DNA from 2 places in the Hymenobacter arcticus genome. Region 1 is predicted to be linked to the other one. Evidence: riboswitches for the same ligand, from Rfam matches in the RefSeq annotation. Region 1 holds a riboswitch; the other holds the start of a gene.

Region 1 (5,873 bases):
GGGCCAGCGCTACCGGGTAGTCCAGCGCACGGGCCCGGCCTTCGTAGGCCGGCTGGTGGGGGCCACCGCCCAAACGCTCACCTTTGAAATCAAGAACCAGGGGGCCGTGACGGTAGCCCGCGCCGACCTGAGCGAGCTAGTGGAAAACCCATCGGAGGAGAAGCCGGCTAAGCTGCCCTACGACTACGTGGGCAATGGTACCCACCTGTACCTGTTTCCCACGGCTCGCAACCTATATCGGGGGGAAGCCGAAATTCAGCTTACCGACTTTTACCTGCTGAGTGCTAACTACGGGGTAACCAACAACTTATCAGTGGGGCTAACGGTACCCCTCTCGATAGGAAACGATTATTTCTTGGCCCTGACTCCCAAGTTTAGCGTGCCGGTGGCCGATAAGCTCCGCGTGGGCGCGGGGGCGCTGCTTGGGTTTGGCAAACTCGATGAAAACCAGCTGCGGGGCGGAGGAATCGGCTACGGACTAGCCACCTACGGCACCGCCAACACCAGCCTGACGCTGGGGCTGGGCTACGCGGTATTGCCAAAAAGCCTTGATAATTCGCCCTTGCTCGTAGTAGGCGGCACTATTCGGGTGGCGCGGCGGGTATTTTTAACGGATGAAACTTACGTTGTGCGCGGCTACACTACTTCCATCCTGGGCGTGCGCCTGGCCGGCCCGCAGCTGAGTGTGGGGGCGGGCGTACTCTACGGCCCCCTCCTCTACGATATTTATTTCCCGCTGCCGCACCTAGACGTCACCTACCGCTTCGGCAAGGCGAAGTAGCCGGGGGCTAAGCAGCCTCGGCCTTCTCCTTATTGGCCAGTTGGCCGCAGGCCGCGTCAATGTCCTTGCCCCGGCTGCGGCGGATGTTGGTTTGCACGCCGCGGTCGGCCAGGTACTTGTGGAAGGCCGTGATTTTGTCGGCCTCCGCGTTCTGGTAAGCGGCGTTTTCGATGGGGTTGTACTCGATAAGGTTAATCTTGCAGGGCAGCCACTTGCTGATGATGTAGAGCTCAGCGGCGTCTTGCAGGGTATCGTTAAAGCCATCGAACACAATGTATTCGTAGGTCACTTTGCGGCCCGTTTTCTCGTGGTAGTATTGCAGCGCCTCCTTGAGGGCGGCCAGCGAGTTGGCCTCGTTGATGGGCATTATCTCGTTGCGCTTCACGTCGTTGGGGGCGTGCAGGCTCAGGGCGAGGTTGGCCTTGATGTCGTCGTCGGCCAGCTTCTTTATCATCTTGGCGATGCCCGCCGTGCTGATGGTGATGCGGCGCGGGGCCATGTTGAGGCCATCGGGCGCGGTGATGCGGCGCACGCTTTCCACCACGTTGGCGTAGTTGAGCAGCGGCTCGCCCATGCCCATGTACACAATGTTGGTGAGCGGCGTACCGTACTGAGCCTCACACTGTTCGCGGATGCGCACCACCTGGTCGTATATCTCGGCCGCGTCGAGGTTGCGCTTGCGGTCCATGTAGCCGGTGGCGCAAAACTTGCACGTGAGCGAGCAGCCCACCTGCGAGCTGATGCAGGCCGTCATGCGCGTGTCGTGCGGAATGAGCACGCCCTCCACAATGTTGCCATCGTGCAGCCGGAAGGCCGACTTGATGGTACCATCGTTCGAGAGCTGCTGGTTTTGCACGGCCACGCCGTTTATCACGAAGTTTGCGGCCAGCAACTCGCGGGTAGCCAGCGAGATGTTGTTCATTTCCTCGAACGAGCCGGCCGTGTTTTTCCACAGCCATTCCGTCACCTGCTTGGCGCGGAAAGGCTTTTCGCCATTCGCCACCATAAACGCCTTGAGGTCGTCGGGCGAGGTTTTGCGGATGTCGCGTTTAGCGGGGGCGAGTTCGAGTTCCAGTAACATAGTGCAAAAATACAACGGGTCAAGGGTTTGGGTTCCTTGAGCCTAGAAAGTATGGGCTATTTACAATGCTTCAAACAACTTTACTGTGAGTTTTACTGTCACACAGCGGCCATTTTGACTACCGGGCTTGGCTCTGGCTAGTTTGCGAGCTGCTGCTACAATTGCGGCTTCGCACCCAGCCGGTAGCTCGGGCAAGGTGCGTTTAGCAGTTTGGCTTCCACTAGTTTCTGCCTTGTTCCAACTCATCGCATCATAAATAACGCCACTAGGCCCCACTATCAACTGCACAAGTACCGGGCGACCAGGAGTAGCACAACTAGTGCCATTGCTGGCCACTGAAAACTCTCGTCGTAAGTCGGCTGTGAGCGCTACCAGACCACCACCCGGATAGACGGGCATGCGCTCAACGAATATGTACACCTTGCTTGAATCGCTGGGTATGCGCTGTGCCGTGGCGGGCAGAGCAAAGTATAGTAGTGCTACTAGAAAATAAATCAGGTGTTTCATAAACAATAAGGTTAGTGCTCATGGTAGATGCCCATGACACTAATAATGCATAATCGGCCAAGCATTAGTTGTGAATAGATGGCTTTCTTAATCAAGACTTAGTAGGTTTATGTTGAATAAAATTCCGGCAAAAGCAGCCTAACTCAGCCAACGCTTAGCTCCCGCCGCCTACCTTCGCCGCATAAACTTTAGGGGTGCTTTGCGCAAGCAAGGCTGAGACGATACCCTCCGAACCTGAACCAGATAATGCTGGCGAAGGGAAAAGTACTGGTCCGCCCGCGGCTGCCTTTTGGGGCGTGCCGTGGCCGGCGCCGCCTAGTGTTTATGGCCTGCCCTTGTCCCAACTAACGCTAGTTGCATGGTTTGCTACGTAAACAATTCTGAGCACGAAGCCGCTGATAATCAGGGGCTAGCCGATTTGCTCGCCGCCCTGGGCCATACCCAGACGCGTGGCCTCGCCGTGGCCATCAACGACGTGGTGGTGCCCCGCGCCGAGTGGGCCAGCCACGCCGTGCAGCCCCACGACCGCCTCACCCTCATCCGCGCCACGCAGGGCGGGTAATCTCAATTATCATTTATTAGTGAACAGTGAGCAATTGCTTGCGTCGCATAAATAATTGATAATCAAATAATTGTGAACCGGTACCCACCACTCATTTTTTCAGATGAAGCAAAAAGACCACGCCCCCCAGCAGACGCTGGTGGAGCGCCAGCCGCTCACGGGCTCGCGCAAGATTTACGTGCCGGGTAAGCTGCACCCGCACATTCGGGTGGCAATGCGCGAAATTGTGCTGGCCGATACCGAGCGCAAGTTCGATTTTGGGTTTCCGTCGGAGCCGAACGCGCCCGTGACGGTGTACGACACTAGCGGGCCCTATACCGACCCGAACGTCGAAATTGAACTCAAAAAAGGGCTGCCGCGCCTGCGCAAAAGCTGGATACTCGGGCGCGGCGATGTGGAGCAGCTCGCCGGCACTACCTCGGACTACGGCCAGCAGCGCGCCGCCGATAACAGTCTGGACCACTTGCGCTTCGAGCACATTGCCACGCCGCTGCGCGCCAAGGCTGGGGCCAACGTCAGCCAAATGCACTACGCCAAGCAGGGGATTATCACGCCCGAGATGGAGTACATCGCCATCCGCGAGAACCAGCGCTTCGACGAGTTACCCGCCGATGACCCGCTGCGCACGCAGCACCGCGGCCACAGCTTCGGGGCCAATACGCCGGAAGGGCACATTACGGCCGAGTTTGTGCGGCAGGAAGTGGCGGCCGGGCGGGCGGTTATCCCCAGCAACATCAACCACCCGGAGAGCGAGCCGATGATTATCGGGCGCAATTTTCTGGTGAAAATCAATACCAATATCGGCAACTCGGCCGTAACCTCATCCATTGAGCAAGAGGTAGATAAGGCCGTGTGGAGTTGCCGCTGGGGCGGCGACACGCTCATGGACCTCAGCACCGGCAAGAACATCCACGAAACCCGCGAGTGGATTATTCGCAACTGCCCGGTGCCGGTGGGTACGGTGCCCATCTACCAGGCCCTGGAGAAGGTGAACGGCAAGGCCGAGGACCTCACCTGGGAGCTGTTCAGAGACACGCTCATCGAGCAGGCCGAGCAGGGCGTGGACTACTTCACGATTCACGCGGGCGTGCTGTTGCGCTACGTGCCTCTGACGGCCAAGCGCGTGACTGGCATTGTGTCGCGCGGGGGCTCCATTATGGCCAAGTGGTGCCTGGCGCACCACCGGGAGAGCTTTCTGTACACGCACTTCGAGGAGATTTGTGAGATAATGAAGGCCTACGACGTGGCCTTCTCTTTGGGCGATGGCCTGCGCCCCGGCTCCATTGCCGACGCCAACGACGAGGCGCAGTTTGCCGAGCTGGAAACCCTGGGTGAGCTCACCAAAATAGCCTGGGCCCACGACGTGCAGGTGATGATAGAAGGTCCCGGCCACGTGCCCATGCACCTCATTAAAGAGAACATGGACAAGCAGTTGCGCGAGTGCCACGAGGCGCCCTTCTACACCCTGGGGCCGCTGACGACGGACATTGCCCCGGGCTACGACCACATCACCTCGGCCATTGGCGCGGCCATGATTGGGTGGTTTGGCACCGCCATGCTCTGCTACGTGACGCCCAAGGAGCACCTGGGCCTGCCCAACAAGCAGGACGTGAAGGATGGCGTAATTGCCTACAAGATAGCCGCCCACGCCGCCGACCTCGCCAAGGGCCACCCCGGCGCACAGTATCGCGACAACGCTCTGAGTAAGGCCCGCTTCGAGTTTCGCTGGGAAGACCAGTTCAACCTGAGCCTCGACCCCGACACGGCCCGCGAATACCACGACGAAACCCTGCCCGCCGAAGGGGCCAAGGTGGCGCACTTCTGCTCGATGTGCGGCCCGCACTTCTGCTCCATGAAAATCACGCAGGAAGTGCGCGACTACGCGGCCAAGCAGGACCTCACGGCGGCGCAGGTATTGACGGAGGGGCTACGCGAGAAGTCGCGCGAGTTCGTGGCCCAGGGCAGCGAGATTTATCTGTGAGGTAGCGTGGACTCTGCGAGTCCGCGCGTGTGAACGATTTGCGAGAACTACCCACGCGCGGACTCACAGAGTCCACGCTACCTCCTTTGCCTATGCGCCCCTACGCCCTCACCATTGCCGGCTTCGACCCCAGCGCCGGGGCCGGCGCGCTGGCCGACGTCAAGACGCTGGAAGCCAGCGGCGTGTATGGCCTGGCCGCCTGCACCGCCCTCACGGTGCAGAACGACGTAACGTTTGAGCGCGTGAGCTGGGTGCCGCTGGCCGACATCCAAGCCCAAGTTCGGCTGCTACTAGCACGGTTTGCCGTTGGCTTCGTCAAAATCGGCTTAACGGAGAGCCTGCCTGTTTTACTGGAGCTAATCAGCTGGCTAAAAGCGCATAACCCGGCCATCCAAATCGTCTGGGACCCGGTGCTGAAGGCCACGGCCGGCTACGAGTTTCACGCCCGGCCCGCAGCAGAGCTGCTGCAAGCTATCTGCCGGGAGCTGGCCCTCATCACGCCCAACCGGCCCGAGGCGCTGCGCCTACTGCCCGCCGCTACCCCCGAGGAGGCGGCCGAAACACTGGCTGCCTGGTGCCCGGTGCTGCTGAAGGGCGGCCACGCCAAGGGCGCGCTAGCCACCGATGTGCTGCGGACGGGCAACGCCCGCCACGAATTTTCGGCCCCGCGCCTACTCCACGGAGCCAAGCACGGCAGCGGCTGCGTGCTGTCGGCGGCAGTGCTGGGCCGGCTGGCGCTGGGCAACGACTTGCCCAGTGCCTGCCGAGCAGGCAAGGCATATGCCGCCGCGTTTTTGGGTAGCAACGATACGCTGCTGGGCTACCACTTTGGCAATTAATAACATGAAAATCAGCAACCTGCATTACATCACCACCAATGCCCAGGCGGCCGAGCTGGCCTGCCGGGGCGGCGTACGCTGGGTGCAGCTACGGGTAAAAAACCTGCCCGCTGCCGAGTGGC
Region 2 (5,873 bases), on a different contig from region 1:
GGCGCTTGTCGCTCAGTGGCACGTTGCCGCTAAAATCTTCGAGCTTGGCGCGGCCCACTACCAGCAAGGGGTCATGGCCCAAGGCCACTTCGAGCGAGTCGTTGTAGGCGCGCTCATCAAGGTCGGTATTTCCTACAAACACGCCATCGTGAAACACGCGGGCGTGGTCGGCCAGCTGCAAGCCCTCCCAGCCCGAGACTTTGGTTTGCAAAAACACGTTTTCCGACACGCGCGGCACCGCCAGGTATTCGGGGCGGCCGGGCAGGGCCACGGCGGGCAGTGTCAGCTCGCGGCGGCCATTTGCGGGCAGCGTCACTAGCTCGGGCACTTCGTAGCGCACGCCCTGCGTCACCACGGCCGGGCGGCCCTTGGCGGTGCCCTTCACCACAAACTCGTCTACGCGGCCCTCGCCACTATGGTCGCCACCCCTAAAGTCTAGTTCCCAGGGCTGTAGGTCGGGCCGCGATACATCGTCTACGGCGTAGCGCATCAGCACCACCCGCACGCGCTGCCAAGGCAGCCCCGAGCGGTTGGCGAGCCGCCCGTGGGTGATAAATTTCACCTCGCTGCCGCGCTCATTGGCCCGAATATCGAGCCGGGGCAGCCACGGGGAGCGCGCCGCTAAGTAATAGTGCACCGTTAGGGCTACGCTGCCGGCGCGGGCGGCCCGCACCACCAGCACCTGCCGGTCGCCATCGCCCCGCTCATTGGCCCGCGGGCCGAGCTGTGTCACCTGCGTTTTGAGCGTACTCAAGCGGCTTTGCAGGCGGTCGGTTTCCTGCTGAATGATGGGCAGGCGGGTGCGCATCAGGGCGGCCCCCTTCTGCACCTCGGCGCTCCAGTTGGCCTGGGTGCCCGAGGGCAGCGTCTGATTAGCCAGCAAAAAGGCTTTTTCCTGCTGCAAGCCTTGCAGCTCGCCTTCCAAGGTGTGTTGCTCGGCCTCGGCGCGTGCCAGGCTATCGACGGCAGTGGGGTTGAGCGCTACCGAGGCCGGGGCCTGTTCGTCGTCTTCGTCAATGGACAGTAGCTCGGCGCCGTCGCCCAGTTGCACCTCCATGGCATCGGCATCGAGGCGGGGCGAGAGGCCACTCACCAGCACCCGGTTGAGGCCAGCGGCCAGCGTCACCGGGGCTTGGTGCTCAAGCGCCGTACCGTTGAGGTACACCGTGACGCGGGTGAGCGGCGGCTTCACGGTTACGCGGGGCGTTTGGGCCGCACCCATGAGGGCCGCCAGCAGGCCCGGAAAAAGTAATAGGTAGCGATGGGGCATAAAGGGCAAACCGGCCAGAAAAGCCAGTGCCGCAAAGCTGCATCACAAAATTTAGTTAATGTAATAATTCAGCAGCCGCCAGCCAGAATGAACGGCTGAAACCTTGGTTGCTCACACCTCCACCGGGCGGCGGCGGTTGTAGTCGGGCTCCCAGTCGTTGATGGGGCGCGAGATGCCGGGCGGCAGGTCGATATCGGGCAGGCCGGGGTCGTGGGGCTCGCCGCCACCATCGTCGCCGCCCGAGGAGGGCGGCGGGGGCGGCGGCACCCGGCGGCGCCTAGGCAGCACCAGGAAAAAGGTGAACAAAGCCAGCAGGAAAACGGCGCAAAGGAGCTGGTGCATAACAAGAAAGCCGATAGCGAGTACGCGAAATAACGAGCGGGTGCTGCCCCTCCCCAACGCAAGAAATCAAGTCTGCGTTGCTGGTTGCCGCATCTGCTAAGATAACTACTAGCTAGTAAACCAACCTTGCCCGGCGGGCGGGGCGGGGCAGGCCGTATCTTTGCGTCATGTTTAGGGGTGCTGGCCAGGGAAACCCGGCCGGCTGAGATGACACCCATTGAACCTGAACCGGGTAATGCCGGCGCAGGGAACAAACAATCCGCGAACGTTTTTGCCTGCGCGCCGACCCCTGGCGGGCGGGCGCGTGGTTTTTTTCGTCGTTATTTTTTGAAAACTGTACGTATTGCGGGTACGGCGCTGCTGGCGCTGGCCGCCGCTTCGGCGTGGGCCCAAGGCCCCGTGGCCGGCACAATTACCGATGCCCAAACGGGCACGGCGCTGCCTGGCGCCACCATTTTGCTCGATGGCGCGGCCATTGGGGTCACCAGCGCCGCGGGCACTTTTAATCTATCGGCAGTGGGGGCGGGCAGCCATGAGCTGCGCATCACGTTTTTGGGCTACGAGCCACTGGTGCGGCAAGTGCAAGGACAAGTAACTGAGCAGCAAATTGTTGCCAGGCTTCGGCCGGGGGGCGTGCTCACGGGCGAGGCGCTCATTACGGCTACGCGGGCCAGCGACCGTACCGCCACGGTGTACACCAACCTCAGCAAGCAGGACCTCAACAAGCGCAACTTCGGCCAGGACCTGCCTTATCTACTTGACCAAACGCCCTCGGTAGTTGTGACGTCCGATGCCGGGGCGGGCGTGGGCTACACCGATATCCGTATTCGAGGCACGAGCAGCACGGGCATTAACACCACCATCAATGGCGTGCCCTTGAACGACCCAGAATCGCACGGCTCTTTCCTGGTGAATCTACCCGATTTAGCGTCCTCCATCAACAGCATTCAGGTGCAGCGCGGCGTGGGCACCAGCCAGAACGGGAGCGCGGCCTTCGGGGCCAGCCTCAACATCTCGACCCTCGACAACCGCCGCGAGGCCTACGCCGAAACCCAGAACAGCTACGGCTCCTTCAACACCTGGAAAAATAACGTGTCGTTTGGTACCGGGCTGGTAGGCAAGTACTTCACCGTGGATGGCCGGCTCTCGCGCATCAGCAGCGATGGCTACATGAACCGGGCGGCCTCCGATTTAAAGTCGTATTACTTCGCCGCGGGCTACCAGCAGAAGAATACGCTGATTAAGTTCATCACCTTCTCGGGCCGCGAAAAAACCTACCAGGCCTGGAACGGCGTGCCCGAGCCGGCCCTCACCGGCAACCAAGCCCAGCTTCAGACCTACCTCGACAACGGCGAGCTGAGTGCCGCCGATGCGGCGCGGGTGCTAGCCGAAGGCCGCCGCTACAGCTACTACACCTACGACAACCAGACCGACAACTACCAGCAAAACCACTACCAGTTGCACCTCTCGCAGGGCCTGGGCAGCAGCTGGAACCTGGGCGCGGCGCTGCATCTCACGCGTGGCTTTGGCTACTACGAAAGCTACCGCGCCAACCGCAAATTTGCCGATTATAACTTGCCCGACGTGGTGCTGGGCGGCGATACCCTCACCCGCACCAACCTCATCGACCGCAAGTGGCTTGATAACTACTTCTACGGCGGCACCTTCGCGCTCAATTACCAGCCCAAGGACAACGACAAGTTCCAGGCCACGCTGGGCGGCGGCTGGAACCGCTTCGACAACGACCACTACGGCGAGATAATCTGGGCCCAATACGCCAGCACCAGCTTCCCCGGCCAGCGCTACTACTTCAACACGGCCCGCAAAACCGACTTCAACGCCTACGCCCGCGCCACCTACCAGGCGCTGCCCTGGCTGGGTTTGTACGGCGACATGCAGGTGCGCCGTATCCTCTATCGTATTGACGGCGTGGAGGATAGCCAAAACGACGTAGCCACTCGCGCCAACTACACCTTCTTCAACCCCAAAGCCGGCGCCACGGCGGCCCTCGGCCACGGCCAGCAGCTCTACGCCAGCTTCGCCGTGGGCCAGCGCGAGCCCGTGCGCGCCGACTTCACCGACCGCCAGGTCGGCTACGCCCCCGCCCAGGCCGAGCGTCTGCTCGATTTTGAGGCCGGCTACCGCTTCACCCGCGCCGACCTCATCCTGCTGGGCCCGCGCACCGCCGTGCGTGTCGAGGCCAATTACTTCGACATGACCTACCGCAACCAGCTGGTAGCCACCGGCCAGCTCAACGACGTAGGCACCGCCCTGCGCACCAACGTGGCCCGCAGCTACCGCCGCGGCGTGGAGCTCACCGGCTTCATCTCGGCCAATGATAAAATCAGCCTCAGCAGCACCGTCACGCTCAGCCGCAACCGCATCCTGGACTACTACGATGTAACCTACGATGCGAATTACGCGCCCGTGGTGGCCGCCGAAGGCCGCACCACCACCATCTCCTACTCGCCCTCGGCCATCACGGCGCACACCCTGGAGGGCCAGCCGCTGAAAGGCCTGCGCCTGGCGCTGCTCTACAAAACGGTGAGCCGCCAGTACCTCGACAACTCGACCAACGAAGGCCGGAGTATCCAGCCGTACCAAGTGCTCGATTTCCGGCTACGCTACGCGCTGCACCCATCGTTTATGAAGGAAATCGAACTGGCTTTACTGGTTAGCAACGTGCTCAACCGCGAGTACGCGGCCAATGGTTACACCTACGGCTACGTGGGCGCCAGCGGCAACCAGGAAACATTCAACTGGTACTACCCCCAGGCCACCCGTAATTTCCTGGCCTCGGTGAATTTGCGGTTTTAGTGGGGGTGTTGCCAAGCTGCATTTCCCGCGAATCTCCGCGGAAAATATACAGTGCGTAAAGTGCATAAGTAAAGCCTGGGTCTGACGGCTCAGGCTTTCTTGTGCCCAAAACCTTGCGCTGGTCAGGGTTGTATATTCGCGTACCTAACGCGCTGGCCTTTGGCGGCTCTCCCATGCTTCGATTATTTCTTCTTTTACTCCTGCTGCTGAGCAGCTGGCGGCCCGCCACCGCCCAGGCCAGCAGTGCCAGCACCGCGCCCATCACCATTGCCGCCGCCGCCGACTTGAAATACGTGCTCGATTCACTGGTCACGATTTTTAATCGCCAGCACCCGCAGGGCCGCGTCACGGTCGTGTACGGCTCGTCGGGCAAGTTCTACGAGCAGCTGAGTCACGGCGCGCCGTTCGACATGTTTTTCTCGGCCGATAGCGACTACCCGCGCCGCTTGCAGCAGGCGGGTCTCACAGCCGGCACGCCGCAGCCCTACGCCCTGGGCCGCCTCGTGCTGTGGAGTAAGAAGCTGAACCCCAGCGCAAAATGCCTGAATACGTTGCTCGACCCGCAGGTGAAGCACCTTGCCATTGCCAACCCCGCCCACGCGCCCTACGGCCGCCTTGCCGAAGAAGTGCTGCGCCGCTATAAGCTCTACGACCAGGTGAAACCCAAGCTGGTGATGGGCGAAAACATCGGCCAGGCCGCCCAATACGCCGCCACCGGCGCGGCCGACGCTGGCCTGCTCGCCTACTCGCTGGCCCTTAGCCCCGAGCTACGCCGGGCCGGCAAGTTTTACCTCATTCCGGTTACCGCGCACTCGCCATTGCAGCAAAGCTTTGTAGTGCTCAAGCAGGCCAAAGGCAATGCTAGCGCCGCCGCTTTCGCCACGTTCATGGCTAGCCCGGTGGCGCGGCAGGCATTAAAAAAGTATGGGTTTGGCTTGTGAAAGCTTTGGCATTTTGACACTTAAAAACGCCTGTTATTGCGAGCGCAACGCAGTGGAGCGCGGCAATCTTTCCTGGTTGTTTGCTTCATTAGGTTAGTACCCCAGCGTGAAGGAAAGATTGCCGCGCTCCACTGCGTTGCGCTCGCAATGACAATCAATGCGTTGATAATAAAATACTTGCTTAATGCCCTCCGATTACTGGCAAACCTTACGTCTTACCCTAGCCCTGGCCGCTTGCACCACGGCGCTGCTGCTGCTGCTGGGCTTGCCGCTGGCCTACGCGCTGGCGCGGTCGCGTAGCCGCTTGCGCCCGCTGGCCGAGGCCGTGGTGAGTTTGCCGCTGGTGCTGCCGCCCACCGTGATTGGGTTTTACCTGCTACTGGCCTTCAGCGACAGCACCGCGCTGGGCCGGTTTCTGATTAACCAGCTGGGGCTTAGCCTTAACTTCACGTTTCCTGGTATTCTGGTGGGGTCGCTGGTGTATAGCCTACCGTTTATGGTGC

What was found. A riboswitch is a leader RNA that binds a small molecule or an ion and turns the genes downstream of it on or off. The one in region 1 is predicted to bind thiamine pyrophosphate.
Region 2: linked by a shared signal. The riboswitch ahead of ACYVGC_RS23550 (TonB-dependent receptor) and the one ahead of thiS (sulfur carrier protein ThiS) in region 1 are both predicted to bind thiamine pyrophosphate.

The regions. Positions count from the first base shown of each region.
Region 1 is NZ_BAAGXF010000021.1:5,160-11,032, forward strand. It holds gene ACYVGC_RS22560 (hypothetical protein) at 1-781, shown strand, start outside; gene rlmN (23S rRNA (adenine(2503)-C(2))-methyltransferase RlmN) at 789-1,862, opposite strand; gene ACYVGC_RS22570 (hypothetical protein) at 1,923-2,369, opposite strand; TPP riboswitch at 2,550-2,647, shown strand; gene thiS (sulfur carrier protein ThiS) at 2,728-2,931, shown strand; gene thiC (phosphomethylpyrimidine synthase ThiC) at 3,035-4,912, shown strand; gene thiD (bifunctional hydroxymethylpyrimidine kinase/phosphomethylpyrimidine kinase) at 5,005-5,751, shown strand; gene ACYVGC_RS22590 (thiamine phosphate synthase) at 5,756-5,873, shown strand, end outside.
Region 2 is NZ_BAAGXF010000024.1:38,216-44,088, forward strand. It holds gene ACYVGC_RS23540 (DUF4139 domain-containing protein) at 1-1,270, opposite strand, end outside; gene ACYVGC_RS23545 (hypothetical protein) at 1,382-1,612, opposite strand; TPP riboswitch at 1,776-1,881, shown strand; gene ACYVGC_RS23550 (TonB-dependent receptor) at 1,940-4,429, shown strand; gene modA (molybdate ABC transporter substrate-binding protein) at 4,603-5,370, shown strand; gene modB (molybdate ABC transporter permease subunit) at 5,555-5,873, shown strand, end outside.